3 regions of the Cryobacterium sp. TMN-39-2 genome follow, and region 1 is predicted to be linked to each of the others. Evidence: riboswitches for the same ligand, from Rfam matches in the RefSeq annotation. Region 1 holds a riboswitch; each other region holds the start of a gene.
What was found. Region 1 has a riboswitch for thiamine pyrophosphate ahead of E3O57_RS04880 (hypothetical protein). Riboswitches for the same ligand answer to the same signal wherever they lie in the genome.

Region 1 (5,733 bases):
CACACGAGGTGATGACCAACGCCCAACGGCCCGAGGCCGCGCCAGAGAAGTCCACTGGACACGTTACGCAGCACAGCGCCCGGCACGATGCCGTTGACTCTGCGACCGGGCTCGCCAGCCGGCATCATCTCGACCAGGCGCTGGTGCCGGCGCAGGTCTTCGCCATGGGCGACGCCGACGGCGCGGGCAATCCCGGTGACGGCGAGACCCCCGTGCACGAGGTGCGGCTGGATGCCTTCTCCATCGACACGACGACGGTCACCAACGCCGCCTTCGCCCGGTTCGTGGCCGATACCGGGTATCGCACCGAGTCGGAGCTGTTCGGCTACTCCGCGGTGTTCCACCTCGCGTTGCAGGCCGACCTCGATGACGTGGTCGGCCAACCCCCGCAGACACCCTGGTGGCTGGGGGTGCGCGGCGCGGACTGGGCGCATCCGGCCGGCCCCCGTTCATCGCTCGACGGGCTGGCCGAGCATCCGGTGGTGCAGGTGAGCTGGAACGACGCGCTGGCCTACTGCGCCTGGGCGGGGCGACGGCTGCCGACCGAGGCCGAGTGGGAGTGCGCGTCGCGCGGCGGGCTGGCCGGCCGGCGCTACCCGTGGGGAGACGAGTGGGAGGAAGGGCAGCGCTGCAACATCTGGCAGGGCCGGTTTCCCGCGGTGAACACCCTGGCCGATGGCTGGCTCAGCACCGCCCCGGTGCGGGAGTTCGCGCCGAACGGCTACGGCCTCTGGCAGAGCGTGGGCAACGTCTGGGAGTGGTGCGCCGACTGGTGGGCGGAGGGCTATTACGCGCACTCCCCCGCCGAGAATCCGGCCGGCCCGGCGACAGGCGAGCAGCGTTCGATGCGCGGCGGCTCGTACCTCTGCCACGACTCCTATTGCAACCGGTACCGCAACTCCGCTCGGGCCTCCAACACCGCGGATTCCGCGGCCGGAAACGTGGGCTTCCGCACCGTGGCGCTGACCTGAGCCGCCGCCGCCGAGGCACAACTCGTGCTCGATTCCGCCGGTGTGGCCGACCGCCTCGTGATTCCGGGGCGATCACCGGTCGGCGGCAGGGAATCGCAGGAGTCATGCATCCGCGGGTGCGGATGGTCGTGGTCTGCTACCCCGGCGCGTGCAGCCGGGGCGCGTCGAAGAAGAGCAACTCGAGGGCCGCCGACCGGGCGAACACGGCGCGCATGAGCGCCCGGTCGACGGCCGTCGCGGTGGCCGCCGCGGTGTCGGTGAGCAGGATGGCCTGCCGGGTCGCGGCCGCGAACCCCTCGTCGGCGTAGGTCTCCAGCCAGTCGGCGTACGGATGCGCCGCGTCGCGCCGGCTCGCCGTGAAGCCGGCGTGCAGGCGCTCGCCGACATCCGAGTAGAGCCAGTAGCAGGGCAGGACCGCTGCCAGCAGCACCGCATAGTTGCCTGCCGCGCTGACCGCGACCAGGTGGTCGACGTAGGACCGGGTCACCGGGCCGGGCGCCGGCCGCGTGTCATGGCCGGTCAGCCAGGTGCGGTGCAGCTCGAGTTCCACCTCGATGCAGTTGGCGGCGCCGGTAGCCCAGAATTCCCGTTCGGCGGGGGTGGGCGCCAGGACGCTCGCCTGCGCCAACACCCGGGAGTACGCGGCGAGGTAGAGGGCATCCTGGGCCAGGTAGTAGGCGAAGTGGCCGGCGGACAGGCTGCCCTCGCCGAGTTCCGAGATGAAGAGCAACGCATCGATGGCGGTGCGGGTTTCGGCGATGTCGGCCCAGAGCAGCCTGCTGAACGGTTCGGTGCGGTCCGGCTCCGGCTGCCGATCCGGGTCGGCGTCCCGGCGTGATTCGGCGGCGTGAACGTACATGGCGACATCCCTTCGCTAGTGCTAACTAGTCAGGTTCGACGGGTTTGGATCTCAGCGTCCGCATCCGGCGGAGGCACCCCGTGTCGCGTCCCACCCTAGCGGCCGGCAGGGCCGAAAGACTCTCGAACGCACCGGGCGCCGAACTGTACGCTGGACAGGCTGCTGCATTCTTCACCGGGTGAGCACGCGCTCCATGGCCGACGGGCCACCGGTCGTCGGCGTCGTCCTGGAAGGACACCGCACCATGCCTGACACCCCGACCGACACCACCATCGCGCCGCCCACGGTGTTGATCCTGGCGATCACGGCCTGCCCAACGGGCATCGCCCACACCTACATGGCTGCCGAGAAACTCGACGCGGCCGCCACCGAACTCGGCTACGAGATCCGGGTCGAGACGCACGGGTCCGTCGGCGTCGAAGGCACCTTCAGTCAGGCCGACATCGACCGCGCCGACGCTGTCGTCGTCGCCGCCGACACCCAGATCGACCTGTCCCGCTTCGGCGGAAAGCGCATGGTCTCCACCCGCGTCTCCGACGGCATCCACCGCCCGGCCGCGCTGATCGCCGAGGCGCTGGCCGCCGCCCCCACCGGCCGCGCCGCCGTGACCACGGATGCCCCGGCGAGCGCCGGGAAACGCGACATCGGCGGTTTCATCTACCGCGCTCTGATGAACGGCGTGTCGTACATGATCCCGTTCGTCGTCGTCGGCGGGCTGCTCATCGCGATCTCGCTGTCGATCGGCGGCGAGGCCACCCCGCAGGGACTCGTGATCCCCGAGGACAGCTTCTGGTTCACCATCAACCAGATCGGCGTGCTCGGCTTCACCCTGATGGTGCCGATCCTCTCCGGCTTCATCGCCTACGCGATCGCCGACCGGCCCGGGCTCGCACCGGGCATGATCTGCGGTTGGATCGCCACGACCGGCTCCTTCTACAACTCCGAATCGGGTGCCGGCTTCATCGGCGGCATCGTCACCGGTTTCCTGGTGGGCTTCGTGGCGCTGGGCATCAAGAAGATCCCCGTGCACCGCTTCATCAAGCCGATCATGCCGATCCTGGTCATCCCCGTGATCACCACCCTCGTCGTCGGCGGCCTGTTCGTGCTCGCACTCGGCCAGCCGATCGCCTGGGTGTTCTCCTCGATGACCGACTTCCTCTCCAGCCTCGACGGCGGCAGCGTCGTCGTGCTCGGCCTGATCCTGGGCGCGATGGTCGCGTTCGACATGGGCGGCCCGATCAACAAGACAGCGTTCCTGTTCGGTTCCGCGCTGATCGCCTCCGGCAACCCGGGCCCGATGGGCATGGTCGCCGCGGCCATCGCCGTGCCGCCGCTGGGCATGGGGCTGGCCACGGTCATCCGTCGCCGGTTCTTCACCCCGGTGGAACGCGAGGCCGGCATCGCCGCGCTGTTCATGGGCTTCTTCGGCATCACCGAGGGCGCCATCCCGCTCGCGGCGGCCCGCCCGCTGCAGGTCATCCCCGCGAACGTGCTCGGTGGCGCCGTCGCCGGTGCCATCGCCGCGATCGCCGGGGTCACCAACGCCGTGCCGCACGGCGGCCCGATCGTGGCCGTTTTCGGTGCCGTGAGCGGCGTGCCGATGTACTTCGTCGCGATTCTCTCCGGTGTGGCCGTCACCGCTCTGGTGTCGGTGCTGCTGATCGGCATCTCGGTGCGCAAGGTCGTGCCGGCGGATGCTGCCGCGGCCGCGCCCATCGGCACCGCTGCGGACGCCGCTGTGCCGGTTGCCGCGCCGGGTGCTGCGGCGAGTGCCGTTTCGCCCGTGGCTGCGGCGCCGGTTCTTGCCGCGCCTGCTGCCGCCGAGCCGGTGGCCCCCGCCCCGAAGACCGTGCTCGACTACATCGACGAACGCACCATCGTGCTCGACATCGACGAGACCGACCGGGACGCCGTCATCCGTCGTCTGGCCGGTCTGATGCAGACCACCGGGCGGGTGCTCGACGTCGACGCCGTCGTGCAGGCGGCCATGGACCGTGAACTGATCAGCACGACCGGCATCGGCGAGGGCATCGCGATTCCGCACGCCAAGTCCGACGGCGCCACCTCCCCGGTGCTCGCGTTCGCGCGCAGCCGGGACGGCGTTGACTGGAACTCGCTGGACGAGGCCCCTGCGCACCTGATCTTCATGATCGCCGTGCCGGAGGCCGCCGCCGGCACCGAGCACCTCAAGGTGCTCGCCCAGCTGTCCCGCAGCCTGATGAAGCCCTCGTTCCGCGCCTCGATCGAGATGGCGGCCACCCCGGCCGACGTGCTCGCGGCACTGGCGTCCTCGGTGCGGCCGGCGACTCCCGCCGCGCACTAGCCCCCATCCTGGACCGCACGTAGGGGCGGACTTTTTCGGGAAACGCCGCCGCGCGCGCCTGCGCAACCCGGCGTTTCTCGAATATCTCCGCCCTTACGTACCGAGTTCGGCCGAGTCGGCCCGGTCGGCCGCCGCCGCCGCCCGAGTGGATGCGGCGCTACCGCGCGCTCCCGGCCGGCGCATCCCTCTGACCCGCCCGGGTTGTTCGCAGGGCGATGCCCGCCGCGGCGAGGCCGAGCGAAGCCAGGACGAGTGCCGTGTGACTCCAGCCCGAGGTGGCGAGGACCGTGCCTCCGCTGGCTGCGGCCCAGGTGCAGCTACGGCCCAGCGGCCACCAGGAGAAGCTGCCGCTGACAACGTCGGCGCGCTCCGACAGCTCGGCGAGAGGAGAGAACGGCCCCTCCACGGCGCAGGCGTAGTCCAGGCCGCCGTGCACCGCAACGAGGTACGCGCCGGAGGTGGCGATAGCGGCAAGACAGAGACCGGCCGCGATGAGGACGGCACCGAATCGTGAACGCTCCGAGGCGGACAGCCGCTGCGTCCCGATGTCCCGAGGGAGGAGCGCCGTACGCCCGAGGAGCACCGCGATGAGGCCGATCCAGAGCGGGCCACCGGCCAGGGTGAAGCCGAGGATCGCGGCTGCGAGGACCGCGGGACCGCCGGCAGCGCCCGGTTCACCGGGAATCCACTCGGCCGCAAGGAGCAATGACAGCGCCGCGAAGATCACTCCTGCATACCCGGCGATCACGCTGCGCCCGCCGAGGCCCCAGCGACCGGTCGGCGGCGAGAACACCAGAAGCAGGGTGAGTGTGGCGGTGCCGGCGAGAGCGGCGACCGCTGCCAACAGCGAAAGGCCACCGACGATCAGGTCCCAGGCCTGAGCCACCGTCGCGCCCCGGCTGAACATGAAGATCAGGGTGGCGACGGTAGCGGCGAAGACCGCCGTGAGCATCACGGTGCCGGCGAAGCGGGCGGCATGACCCAGATGCATCCGGGCGTCGGTGTTCCCCATGACTGCACGCTAGCGCAGTGGCCGGCGCTGGCTCACTGGCTGGTGTCTATCAGCGCCCCTCTGGGCCGGGCACCTGCTGCGAGCGGGCGATGACGGCGCTGGTGTGCGCACCGACACCGCGGCGCAGCACCTCGGCAAGGTTGTCGACGGTGTCGACGTCGCGGCGGATCGACGCCGTGGCGGGCAGGTCGAGCGGCACGTGGCCGGCCGTCTCGTGCGCAGCACGGGAGCCGGGCCCGAACCGGGGCGTGAGCGTGATGCCGGCGCGGGCGAGCAACGTGGTCGTGCCGGTGCCCTCCTCATCGGCAACCATGGCCAGGTCATGGGCGGTTGCGGCGGTGAGGGTCGACTCGACGTCAGCGACGGTGAGCGCGGGCAGGTCTCCGGTGAGCACAGCGACGCTGCAGAGCGGGTACTGCTCGTGCGCCACCCGGATGCCCTCGGCGATGGCCGCGTTGAGCGGGTCCCGAGTTGCCACACAAGCGCCCGTCCCGGCATCCGAAGCGGATGTGTGCGGCATCTCGGGAACGATCTGGGCGCCCAGCACCTTGAGCGGCGCGGCGGCAGC
Region 2 (5,733 bases), on a different contig from region 1:
GCCCGCCCTGGCTCGGTGCCGGCCGCGTCGACGAGGGCATCCGGGCAGGCCGGACCGGCCAGGTGGCCGCCCTTGACCAGCACCCGGGTGCCGCAGGCGCGGGAGAGCCGCTCGCCCTGCTCGAGGGCCGCTGCCCAGTCGGCGGCCTCGGGTTCGTTCACGAGCACGGCCAGCTCGGGCAGGTTCGGGGTGACCAGGTGAACCAGCGGCACCAGGGCGCGGAGCGCGGCCTCGGCGGACGCGTCGAGCAGCCGGTCGCCGCTGGTGGCGATCATCACCGGGTCGAGCACGATCACGGATGGCCGCACCCGGGCCAGCCACGCGGCCACGGCCTCGATGAGGTCGGCCTGGCCGAGCATGCCGATCTTCACGGCGTCGATGGTGACGTCGTCGCTGACCGCGTCGAGCTGTTCCACGAGGAAGGACACCGGTGGGATGTGCACCGAACGCACCCCGCGGGTGTTCTGGGCGACGAGCGCGGTGACCACGGCCATGCCGTAACCGCCGTTGGCGGCGATGCTCTTGAGGTCGGCCTGAATCCCGGCGCCGCCGGTGGGGTCGGTGCCGGCGATGCTGAGCACCCGGGGGATCTCCCTCGGCCCGGTCATCGGGTCCACTCCCGGTGCAGGGCGCTGGCAGCGGCGCGGGCATCCGGAGCGGCACAGACGGCCGACACCACGGCCACCCCGGCGGCCCCGGCCCGGCGCAACGGCCAGACGTCCGCGAGCCCGATGCCGCCGATCGCGACGCAGGACAGCGCACTCGTGGCGGCCAGCGCGGCGAAACCGGGCACCCCGAGCACGGGCGGATGGTCGGGTTTGGTGCTGGTGGCCCGGATGACGCCGACGCCCAGGTAGTCCACGGTGCCGGCGGGCAGCGCGAAGACCCTGTCAAGCTCGGCCGGGGTGTTGGCGGTGATGCCCACAATCGCGTCGGAGCCGACCCTGTCGCGCACTCTGGCCACGGCTTCGTCGCCCTGGCCCACGTGCAGGCCGTGCACGGCGGCGCGCTCGGCGAGCGCCCGCAGGTACACGTCGACCCTGTCGTTGACGACCACGGTGGCGCGGTCACCGACCGCGTCGGCCACCTGCAGCAGCAGGCGCAGCACGTCGTCGTCCGACCCGGTCTTGTCGCGCACCTGCACGGTGGTGATGCCGCCGGCGACGGCGTCGATCACGGTTCTCAGCACGCCCCTGGCACCGCACAGGGCGGTGTCGGTGACGAGGTAGAGCGAGAGATCGCTCACCCTAGCCGCGCCCGGTCGATGACGGTGGCGCCGTCGAGGGAGTGCAGCCGGTCGAGGAAGTGCGCCGCGAAACTGCCCGGCCCGGCCGCGTCGGCGGCGGCGAGCTCCGCGGCAACGGTGTACAACAGCGTGGCGACGGCGGTCGCGGCGAGCGATGCGCCGGGTTCGTCCCGGTCGACGAGCGAGAGCACGGCGGCGGTCACCGCGCCGAGCGCGCATCCGCCGCCGGTGACCCGGGTGAGCAGCACGTGACCGTTGGCCACCCGGATGGTCTGCGAACCGTCGGTGATGAGGTCGACCGCGCCCGACACGGCCACGCTCGCTCCGGTGCTGCGGGCGAGCAGGGCGGCGGCGTCGGCGGCGCCCTCCGGCGAGTCGGTGGCGTCCACGCCTCGGCCGCCGGTGCCCAGCTGGGCCAGGGCGATGATCTCCGACGGGTTAGCGCGGATGGCCGTGGGCCGGAAGTGCAGCAGCTCGCGAGCCAGCCCGGTGCGCACCGGCAGCACGCCGATCGCGACGGGGTCGAGCACCCAGGGGGTGCCGGCGGCGTGTGCGGCCGACGCGGCCTCGAGCATCGCAGTGCGCTGCTCGGCGTGCGGGGTGCCCACGTTCACCAGCACTCCGGAGGCCACCCCGGCGAACGGTCCGGCCTCGGTGGGCACGTCCACCATCGCGGGCGCGGCTCCCAGGGCCAGCAGCACGTTGGCGGTGAAGTTGGTCACCACCGCGTTGGTGAGGCACTGTACGAGAGGTTGGCTCTCGCGCAGACGGTCGAGCAGATGGGCAGCATTCTCTGGTGTCAGACGGATGGTCATCCGGGACATCCCTTCGCTAGTACGAACTAGATCAGGTTCAACGGGTGTTTTCTCAGCCCCGGCCGTTTGGCAGGGCACCCCGTGTCACTACCGAAACCCTAGCGGCCGGATTGTTCACACCCGGACTAGTAGTCGAAATCGTCGACGGCGAACCACGGCACCGGCACCGCCGGGTCCAGAAGCGCGAGCGGATCCACCTCGAACGTCTCCAGCACCACGCTGACGCCGGGTGACACGAGCGCCTCCACACCGACATCGCCGACGACGGGTAGCCTGACCATTCCGCCACCCTGCCGGACGGCGGCCGTGAGGGCTGCTACGAGCGCGGTCACGTCGCACGAGCTGCGCAATCGGAACAGGCGCTCGCCGACCGTGAGGGTGTGAGCCTGCATGACATCTCCCTCGGTGTAGACCTCACGCTAAGACCAAAGCGGCGACGTGTATACACGCTTGACAGCGCTGTGTCTTTGTCTGAAACCCTCCAGCGTTTACACCGGCGCACCCGGCACACTGGACCGATGACAACCACACTGCTGAACAAGGCCGAACTCCTCAACGCCCTGCACGTGCCCGGAACGCCACTGATCGTCACGAACGTGTGGGACGCGATCACCGCCAAGATCGTCTCCGAGACCCCGGGCGTGAAAGCCCTCGCCAGTGCCTCGCACTCGGTGTCCAACGTGCGCGGTCTGCCGGACGGCGAGGGCCTCACCGTCGACGAGGCCATCATCGCCGCCCGCATCATCACCGGAGCGACCGACCTGCCGGTCTCGGTCGACTTCGAGAAGGGCTACGCGGCGGATGCCGCGGGGGTCGCCCGCAACGTGCGCCGCCTGATCGAGGAGGCCGGGGCCGCCGGCATTAACATCGAAGACTCCGTGGGCGCCACCAAGGCGCCGCAGTTCGACATCCCCACCGCGGCCGCCCGGGTCGCCGCGGCGCGGGAGGGCGCCGAGGCGGCCGGAGTGCCCCTGGTGATCAACGCCCGCGTCGACACCCTCGCGGGCGGCGGCGAGTGGGCCGAGGCCGTTCAGCGTGCCAACGCCTATCTCGACGCCGGCGCCGACGTGATCTTCTTCCTCGGCCTGGGCGACGAAGACAAGGTCAAGCGCGCCCTCGACGAGGTGAACGGCCGCATCTCCGTGATCGGGAACCCCGGCGCCGTTCCCCTGGCGCGGCTGGCCGAACTCGGCGTCTCCAGGGTCAGCTTCGGCCCAGGCACCCTCGGCCTGGCCCTCGCCGCGTTGCAGCGCGCCGCCGCCCAGCTCACCGCGCTCGGCGATTACCCCGACGACCTCGGCTTCCCCTTCGAGCTCTAACCCGGCTTCGGCGTGGGCGGCTCGGTACGGTGGGGTCATGCCAAGCTTCGCGTCGCACGATGAGACCGTTCTGCACTACGACGTTCTGACTCCGGATGCGGCGGGCGCGCCTGAGCGCCCGCCGCTGGTCGTGCTGGCCGGCGGGCCGGCCCGGCATCCGGAGTACCTGGGCGATCTGGCCGGGCTCACCCTCCTGCGCACCCTCGTGGTGCTGCACCAGCGGGGCGTGGGGGCGTCGTCGCCGTCGCCCACCGCGCCCGCCGCATCCTGGCCCGCCCTGGCCGACGACGTCGAGGCGCTCCGCCGGCACCTGGGGTTGGCCGAGATCGAGCTGCTCGGCCACTCGGCCGGCACCCGCGTCGCGCTCGCCTATGCGGCCCGCCACCCTCATCGGCTGGCAAGCCTGTGCCTGCTCACCCCACCCGCGCAGTGGCTCGTGACCGTCCCCGACGACAGCTCGCACATCATCACGGGGCACCGCGCCGAGCCCTGGTACGCCGATTACGTCGCGCACCGGATCGCGGCGACGGCGGCGAAGACCGCCTCCGACCTCAACCACCTGTTCCCCTACCTCGCCCCGATCGCCTGGTCGCGGTGGACGGCCCAGGCCCGGGAGCACGAGGCGACCGGCGCCTGGCATCCCGCGGCGCAGGACCTGTTCTTCGCCGGGGCCGACCCGGCGGGCATCCTGATCGGCCTGGCGCAGGTGCACTGCCCGGTTCTGGTGGTCGCGGGCGCCGACGACGGCCTCACCGGGCTGGCCCCGGTGCTGGCCGTCGCGGACCTGTTCACGAACGGCCGTGCCGTGACCATCGCCGGCGCGGGGCACTACCCGTGGGTGGAGCAGCCGCAGGCGTTCACCGCGGCGCTGGCCGGTTTCTACCGGCGCCCGGCGAACACGGCCTAGACCCTCCGAATCCGGCCGCCGCGGGGCGCGGCCGTCAGAGCGGGGTGGGATCGAACAGCACGTGGGAGCGGCCCGTCACCGCGTCCTCGGCGACCCGGGCCCGCACCCCGTAGACGTCGCCGATGAGCTCGGGCGTGAGCACGTCTCGCGGGCTGCCCCCTGCGACCGCGCGTCCGTCCTGCAGGACAAGCACACTGTCGCAGAAGGTGGCCGCGAGATTCAGGTCGTGCAGGGCCACGATCGCGGTGACCGGCAGGTCGGCGACGAGGGCCAACAGCTCCAGCTGATGCCGGATGTCGAGGTGGTTGGTGGGCTCGTCGAGCAACAGCTCGGTCGGCTCCTGCGCGAGAGCCCGTGCGATGTGGGCCCGCTGGCGCTCCCCGCCCGACAACGTGCGCCAGAGTCGGTCCGCCTTGTCGGTCAGACCCACGTGCGCCAGTGCGCGGTCGATCGCCCGCGCATCGTCTGCGGTGTCCCCGCCGAAGAGCGACCGGTAAGGCGTGCGGCCCAGCCGCACGACGTCCCGTACCAGAATGTCCACCTCGGTCTCCGCGTGCTGCGTGACGGTCGCCACGGTTCGGGCGACGTGCCGGCGACGCACCGAGGTGAGGTCGGCCCCGTCGAGCGTGATCCTGCCGGTATCGGGTGCCGACACGCCCTGGAGGAGGCGCAGCAGGGAGGATTTGCCGGAGCCGTTCGGGCCGAGCAGACCCACCGTCGAGCCGGGCAGCGGGCAGAGGGTCACGTCGTCGATCACGAGGGTGCCGCCTCGCCGCCAGCTCACGCGGTGCGCTTCGAGTGTCACGCCCTGCCCCTGCCCTTGTTCCGCAGCAGCAACAGCACGAACACGGGAACGCCCACGAGGGCGGTGCCCACGCCGACCGGCAGCGGGGTGGGGGCGAAGACGACGCGGGACGCGGCATCCACCCACACCATGAAGACAGCGCCGAGCACAATCGTGGCCGGGATGACCCTCGAGTGGCGCTGGCCGAAGAGCAGGCGGGCCGCGTGCGGCAGAACCAGGCCGACGAAGCCGATGGCGCCCGCGATGCTCACCAGGGTGGCGGTCAACAGGGCCGTGACGATCAACAGGATCAGCCGGGTGCGCCCGACGTGGATTCCGAGAGACGCGGCGACATCCTCACCGAACGCGAAGGCGTCGAGCGATCGCGCCCAGACCAGGCAGACCAGGGCGCCCGCCGTGACCACGCCGGAGCTGAGGGCCACGTCGTCCCAGCGCATGCCTTCGAGCGAGCCGAGGAGCCAGAACATCACCCCACGGGTCTCGTCGGAGTCCGCGAAGGCGAACACGACCAGGGAGGTGAGCGCCGAGAACAGTTGGGTGCTCGCGACGCCGGCCAGGATGACCCCCGCCGTGCCGGCGGACGAGAACCGGGCGAGCAGCAGCACAAAGCCGAACGCGGCCAGGGCGCCGATGAACGCGCC
Region 3 (5,733 bases), on a different contig from region 1:
GACGCTATGCCATTCGGCCGGGACCGCCCCCGCCCAGTCGTACCGCTGCCAGGCGGCTGGCCGGCCGGCCTGCCGGGCGCCGAGCACCAGCCGGCCGACCTGGTCGACGGCGGCGTCCAGGCCGCCCCAGCCCGGGTAGATGTCATCGAGGCGCACCAGTGTCGGCGCCACCGGTCCCGGCCAGGCGGCCAGCACGGCGTCAGCGAGGGTGCTCTTGCCCGCGCCGCTGGGACCGTCGATGAGGATCACGGCCCGGTCGCCGACCGGATTGCGGTTCAGCGCCCTGACGGCGGCGAGCACCGGTGCGACCAGGTCAGGCGAGCACAAAATGCCACGTCCCCGCCAGAACGGCTGCCGAGATCGCCGCGGCGGCGATGGCAGCCCCGATCAGGACGACCAGTGTGTCACGCACTCCGAAGACCGATTCCCTGGCCCAGGTGCGCGGTTCGTCGCTGCCGAAACCCCGGGCCTCCATGGCCGTGGCGAGTTTGCTGCCCCGTCGCACCGAAAGAACCAGCAGAGCGAAGGCGAGTCCGCCGAACCGGCGGGCGCGGCCGCGCAGGCCGCCGCCGTCGCCCACCCCGCGGGCCCGCCGCGCCAGGGCCAGGGACTGCCAGTCGTCGATGAACATGCCCACCAGGCGCAGCCCGGCCAGGGCGCCGAGCACGAACCGGGCCGGCAGGCGCAGCACCTGCGCGAGGCCGTCACCGAGGTCGGTGGGATCGGTGGTGGCCAACAGCACGATCCCGGGGATGCCGATGGCCAAGATCCGCAACCCGATCGCGAGGGCCAGGGCCACGGACCCCTCGGTCACCGATACGAAGCCGGCGCTGAACAGCACGGCGCCGGAGTCCTGTCCGTAGAGCACCGTGGTGAGCACGGCGAAGGGAACCGCGATCCACACCGGTGCGGTGCGCAGCCAGAACTGTCGGGCGCTCAGCCCGCACCAGGCCAGCAGCACAGCCTCGAGTGCGAGGGCGACCGCGGCCGAGACCCAATCGATGGACAGCATCAGGGCGCAGCTGATCACCAGCGCCACGGCGAGCTTGGCGACCGGGTTCACTCCGGCGATCGCACTGGGCCGGATCTCCGGCGTCATCAGGCTCACGACGCCTCCCTCCCGGCGGGCGCGCGCAGCCCGGCGGTCACGCTGCGGCCACTCGCCGGCCCGGTTCCAGGCACCAGGGTGAGGCGCGCATCCGCCAGCGCGGCCACGAACTGCTCATCGTGCGTGACCGCCAGGACGGCGGTGCCGGTGTCCAGCAGTTCGGCGAGGAGGCGCACCAGCTCGGCCCAGGTGCGGGAGTCCTGCCCGAAGGTGGGTTCGTCGAGGACGAGCAGCCGGGGCCGGGTCGCCAGCACCGTCGCCACGGACAGCCGGCGCTTCTCGCCGCCGGACAGGGTGAACGGGTTGGCGTCGGCGAGGTGGTCCAGCCGCAGTCTGTGCAGCAGCGCGTCCACTCGCTCAGTTTGCTCTGCCCCGCCCAGGCCGAGGGCGCGGGGGCCGATCGTGAGCTCGGCACGCACGGTCCCGGCGAGGAACTGGTGCTCGGGGTCCTGGAAGACGGTGCCGATGCGCGCCAGCAGGTCGCGGGAGCGCCATCGGTGCGGGGCCGGCCCGAGTCCCGCGGCGAGGGCATCCGTTGCGGTCAACCGCCCGCCCGCGGGGGCCAGAAGCCCGGCCAGGGTGAGCGCGAGAGTCGACTTGCCGGTGCCGTTGGGGCCGGTGAGAGCGGTGGCCGTGCCGGCGCGCAGGGCGAGGTCGAGGCCGTGTGCGACGACGACGGCCTGTTTGCGGGCGAACGGCACCCGTCCGACGGCGAGGTCATCGGCGCTGAGCAGGACTTCCGCGCCGGGACCGTCGGAGCGGGGGCGCCGTTCGGGCGTCGCGGGTGGGAACCTGGGTATCCACACTCCGGCGGCGGCGAGCCGCTCCCCTTCGGCGCTGAGCACGCTGTCGGTGGGTCCGTCGGCAAGGATGCCGCCGGCCGGGTCGAGCACCACGATGCGGTCCACGACGTGCTGCCAGACCGCGACGCGGTGCTCGATCACGATGAGGGTCGCACCCGACGCCTCCACGGAGCGCAGCACGGCGTCGCGCACCTCGACGACACCGTCAGGGTCGAGGTTGGCGGTGGGTTCGTCCAGCAGCACCAGGCCCGGGCGCAAGGCGAGCACCCCGGCCAGCGCCAGGCGCTGCTTCTGGCCGCCGCTGAGCGCGCTGGTCGGGTGCCGCAGAGGCAGGTCCAGGCCCACGTCCGCGAGGGCCCGACCGACCCGGGGCCAGATTTCGGCGCGCGGAACGGCGCGGTTCTCACAGCCGAAGGCGACGTCGTCGCCCACCCTCGCGAGCACGACCTGCGAGTCCGGGTCCTGCAGCACGAGGCCCACCCGGCCGCGGGACGCGCTGGGGCGGCGGCCGTCGATGAGGAGTTCGCCGGTCTCGTCGCCGTCCTCGTCATCGCCGAGCACACCGGCGAGGGCGTGCATCAGCGTGCTCTTGCCGGCGCCGCTGGGTCCGAGCACGAGCACCCGCTCCCCCGGGCGGATGTCGAGATCGAGCCCGGAGACCGCGGGGCGGGACCGGCCGGCGTGCCGCCAGCCCCAGCCGGAGGCCGTGACCCTGGCGCCGGTCACGGCCGGGCCTCGGCGACGCGGAGCGGGCATCCGGTGCGGGTCACCGGGCGGGCTGGGTGTCGACCCGGTCGGTCGGGCCCGATTCCCGGCCGGCGGCGAACCGACTCAGCGCGCCGGTGCGGGCGAGTCCGCGCACCGCCAGCCAGGACAGCAGCCCGGCGAGCACGGTACCGGAGACGACGGCGGAAACCAGGTAGACGATCTTGGGGCCGATGTCGAGGGCCGCGTAGCTGGTGAAGGTGGTGTCGAGCAGACCCACGGCGATGCCCGCGCCGGCGCCGGCCAGGAGGGCCACGCCCAGGCGCCAGTTGGCGTACAAGAACAGGGCCAGCACGATCTCCGCGCCCAGCCCCTCGACGACACCCCAGATCAGGGTGGAGAAGCCCCACTGGGTGCCGATGAGCATCGAGACGACGGCGGCGACGACCTCGGTGTAGACGGCCGCACCGGGCTTGCGGATGATGAGTCCGCCGAGCACCCCGGCGAACAGCCAGCCGCCGGCCAGGAGTCCTTCGAGCCCGGGGGTGAAGGCCAGGAGGGCGCTCAGCGGCGACCAGGCCAGGCCCCATGCCCAGAAGATCACGCCGCTGGCGACGCCGATGACGCTGGCCACGACGATGTCGACGACCCGCCATTTCAGCACCCGCGGTTTCCGCGACGTGGAGGGAGTGGTGGCGGACGAAGTCCTGGAAGGCTGGGTGTTGATTGACGCGTGCACTGTACGTGCCCTTTCCGTAGAGGAATACTGGGCACGGGATTGAGAAGCCTCCCTGCGCTGGCATGATCCAGATCAGGTTCGACGGTCGAAGCTGAAGTAGCTTCCTCTCAGCCCGGTTCACCGGACTCCCGTGTTCAGCTTCGAGTATAGAACTCCCCGGGCGCATCTGGGCACTGCAAGGCGTCGCACGACAATTTCTGCGCGCGACGATCTCGCTGCTGGTGCTAGCGCTTGAGCGCGCGGATGATGCGCGCGATGGCCTTGCCGGCGACCCAGACGAAGGGGATGCCGACGGCCAGCAGCGAAATCACATTCGGTTCGAAGCGGGCCGCTCCGCCGGACTTCACGTAAGCGCCGATCGGGATGGCCATGCCACCGCCGCCACCGCCGGCCGCCGCGGACTCGTCACCTTCGCCGCCACCGCCGAAGCCGTACTGCACCAGGGCCACCGGAACGATCGTGACGCCCTCGATCTGCACGGGGTCTCCGTAGGCCGACCTGACGCCGATGGATCGAGCGTTTTCTGCGAGCTTCAAGGCGAGATTAGTCATGGTGAGAGGCTACTCCCCCTCTCCCTGCGGCGTCCCGGCGTTCGGTGTTCCGAACGGATGGACATCACGCTTCGGAGCACTCCCGCCGCCCAGCTGCGAGGCCGGCCGCACGATCCCCCGGCCGAACCGGGCGGTGACGGTGTCCACGGCCAGTTCGGCTTCCCGCCAGTCGTCGTCATCGTCCCACAGGCCCATGCCGGCGCCGTCGCCGGAGCCGAGTTGCTCGGCCCGCACTCCGATCAGGCGCACCCGGATGCCGCGGGCCGCGAGCACGTCGAAGCTCGCGGTGACCTCCTCGTATATCCGCCGGCCCACGTTGGTGGGCTCGGCCAGGGTGCGCGACCGGGTCACCGTGCTGAAGTCGGCGTAGCGGAGCTTGAGCACCACAGTCCGTGCGACGAGGCCGTTGCCGCGCAGCTTGGCGGCCACCGCATCCGCTTGGCGCAGGAGTTCGCTGCGCAACCGGGCGACATCGGTGACGTCATGTTCGAAGGTCACCTCGTGGCCGACGCTTTTCTCCTCGCGTTCGAGGTTGATCGTGCGCGGGTCGATACCCCAGGACAGATCGTGCAGTTTGTGCGCGCTGGCGACGCCGACGGCACGCTGCAGCATCTCGAGGGGGGCGTGCGCGATATCGCTCACGTGCCGCAGCCCGAGCCCGAGCAGCGCCTGTTCGGTGCTGGCGCCCACCCCCCAGAGGGCGCCGACGGGCAGCGGATGCAGGAAAGCGATGGTGTCCTCCGCGGGGATGACCAGCAGCCCGTCGGGCTTGGCCCGTCCGGAGGCCAGCTTGGCCACGAATTTGGTCGACGCGGCGCCGACCGAGCAGGTGAGTCCGGTCTCGGCGAACACGCGGGCGCGGATCTTCCGGCCGATCTCGGCGGGTGAACCGTGCACACGCCGGGCGCCCGCGACATCCAGGAACGCCTCGTCGATGCTGAGCGGCTCGACCATCGGCGTCATGTCGGTGAAAATGCCCATCACCTGGCGGGACACCTCCACGTACCGGCCCATGTGCGGCTCGAGCACGATGGCGGCCGGGCAGCGGCGCAGGGCGATGGCCATCGGCATAGCCGAGTTGACCCCGTACTTGCGGGCGACGTAGTTGGCCGCTGTCACCACGGACCGACCGGAGCGGTGGCCGATGACGACGGGGAGGTGCACGAGTTCGGGGTGGTCGAGCAACTCGACGGACGCGAAGAACGCATCCATGTCGATGTGCAGCATGGTGGCGGTTGTGTCGTCGACATCGGCGCCGGTGGTCTGCCGGTCGCTGCCATCCTGCCTGCTCACGCCGCACCACACCCTTCTGCCGCTCCGGCCGGAACCAACTCGAAGCTACCTTCGAGAGTACAGGCAGGAGGGGTCGGCATCGAGCTAGAAACCGCCGAAATCTCCACCGCCGCCGAAATCGCCGAATCCGCCGGAGTCACCACCGAAACCGCCGCCGGAGTCACCACCGAAATCGCCGCCGGAATCGCCTGAGTCCGCCGTGGTCTCGGCGCCCGAGTCGGTGCCGGCGTCACCGGCCGCATCCGCCTCACCGCCCATATCGGGCAGGAACGCGCCCACCAGCGCCGAGCCGACGACGTAGCCGGCCACGGTACCGAGCAGGGAAGCGCCGAGCATGCTGCCGAAGCCCGGGCCCTGCCGGCCGCCGGCCTGGTCGCCGCCGAAGACCCGGTCCAGGGTGCCCGGCTGGCGGAGTTCGGCCCGGGTGGCGGACTTGGCCAGGGTGGCCGGTTCGGCGTTCGCCGGGCGCTCACCCTCCATCGCGTTCTCGGTCAGCTGCTGGAAGAGCAGGTCGCGCTGCTCGTCGGTGAGCTT

Region 2: it holds a riboswitch for thiamine pyrophosphate, as region 1 does, so the genes downstream of both, thiM (hydroxyethylthiazole kinase) here and E3O57_RS04880 (hypothetical protein) in region 1, are expected to answer to the same signal.
Region 3: it holds a riboswitch for thiamine pyrophosphate, as region 1 does, so the genes downstream of both, E3O57_RS09760 (ECF transporter S component) here and E3O57_RS04880 (hypothetical protein) in region 1, are expected to answer to the same signal.

Annotation. Positions count from the first base shown of each region.
Region 1 covers NZ_SOFX01000014.1:29,844-35,576, forward strand. The annotation lists gene E3O57_RS04875 (formylglycine-generating enzyme family protein) at 1-971, shown strand, start outside; gene E3O57_RS04880 (hypothetical protein) at 1,108-1,830, opposite strand; TPP riboswitch at 1,821-1,921, opposite strand; gene E3O57_RS04885 (fructose-specific PTS transporter subunit EIIC) at 2,009-4,153, shown strand; gene E3O57_RS04890 (hypothetical protein) at 4,311-5,165, opposite strand; gene cofC (2-phospho-L-lactate guanylyltransferase) at 5,215-5,733, opposite strand, start outside.
Region 2 covers NZ_SOFX01000042.1:19,550-25,282, reverse strand. The annotation lists gene thiD (bifunctional hydroxymethylpyrimidine kinase/phosphomethylpyrimidine kinase) at 1-608, opposite strand, end outside; gene thiE (thiamine phosphate synthase) at 605-1,246, opposite strand; gene thiM (hydroxyethylthiazole kinase) at 1,243-2,061, opposite strand; TPP riboswitch at 2,053-2,153, opposite strand; gene E3O57_RS15705 (hypothetical protein) at 2,187-2,453, opposite strand; gene E3O57_RS15700 (isocitrate lyase/phosphoenolpyruvate mutase family protein) at 2,580-3,380, shown strand; gene E3O57_RS15695 (alpha/beta fold hydrolase) at 3,418-4,287, shown strand; gene E3O57_RS15690 (ABC transporter ATP-binding protein) at 4,322-5,092, opposite strand; gene E3O57_RS15685 (iron ABC transporter permease) at 5,089-5,733, opposite strand, start outside.
Region 3 covers NZ_SOFX01000027.1:350,901-356,633, forward strand. The annotation lists gene E3O57_RS09745 (ATP-binding protein) at 1-300, opposite strand, end outside; gene E3O57_RS09750 (energy-coupling factor transporter transmembrane protein EcfT) at 314-1,108, opposite strand; gene E3O57_RS09755 (ABC transporter ATP-binding protein) at 1,105-2,667, opposite strand; gene E3O57_RS09760 (ECF transporter S component) at 2,678-3,355, opposite strand; TPP riboswitch at 3,387-3,497, opposite strand; gene E3O57_RS09765 (hypothetical protein) at 3,580-3,906, opposite strand; gene dinB (DNA polymerase IV) at 3,916-5,199, opposite strand; gene E3O57_RS09775 (hypothetical protein) at 5,284-5,733, opposite strand, start outside.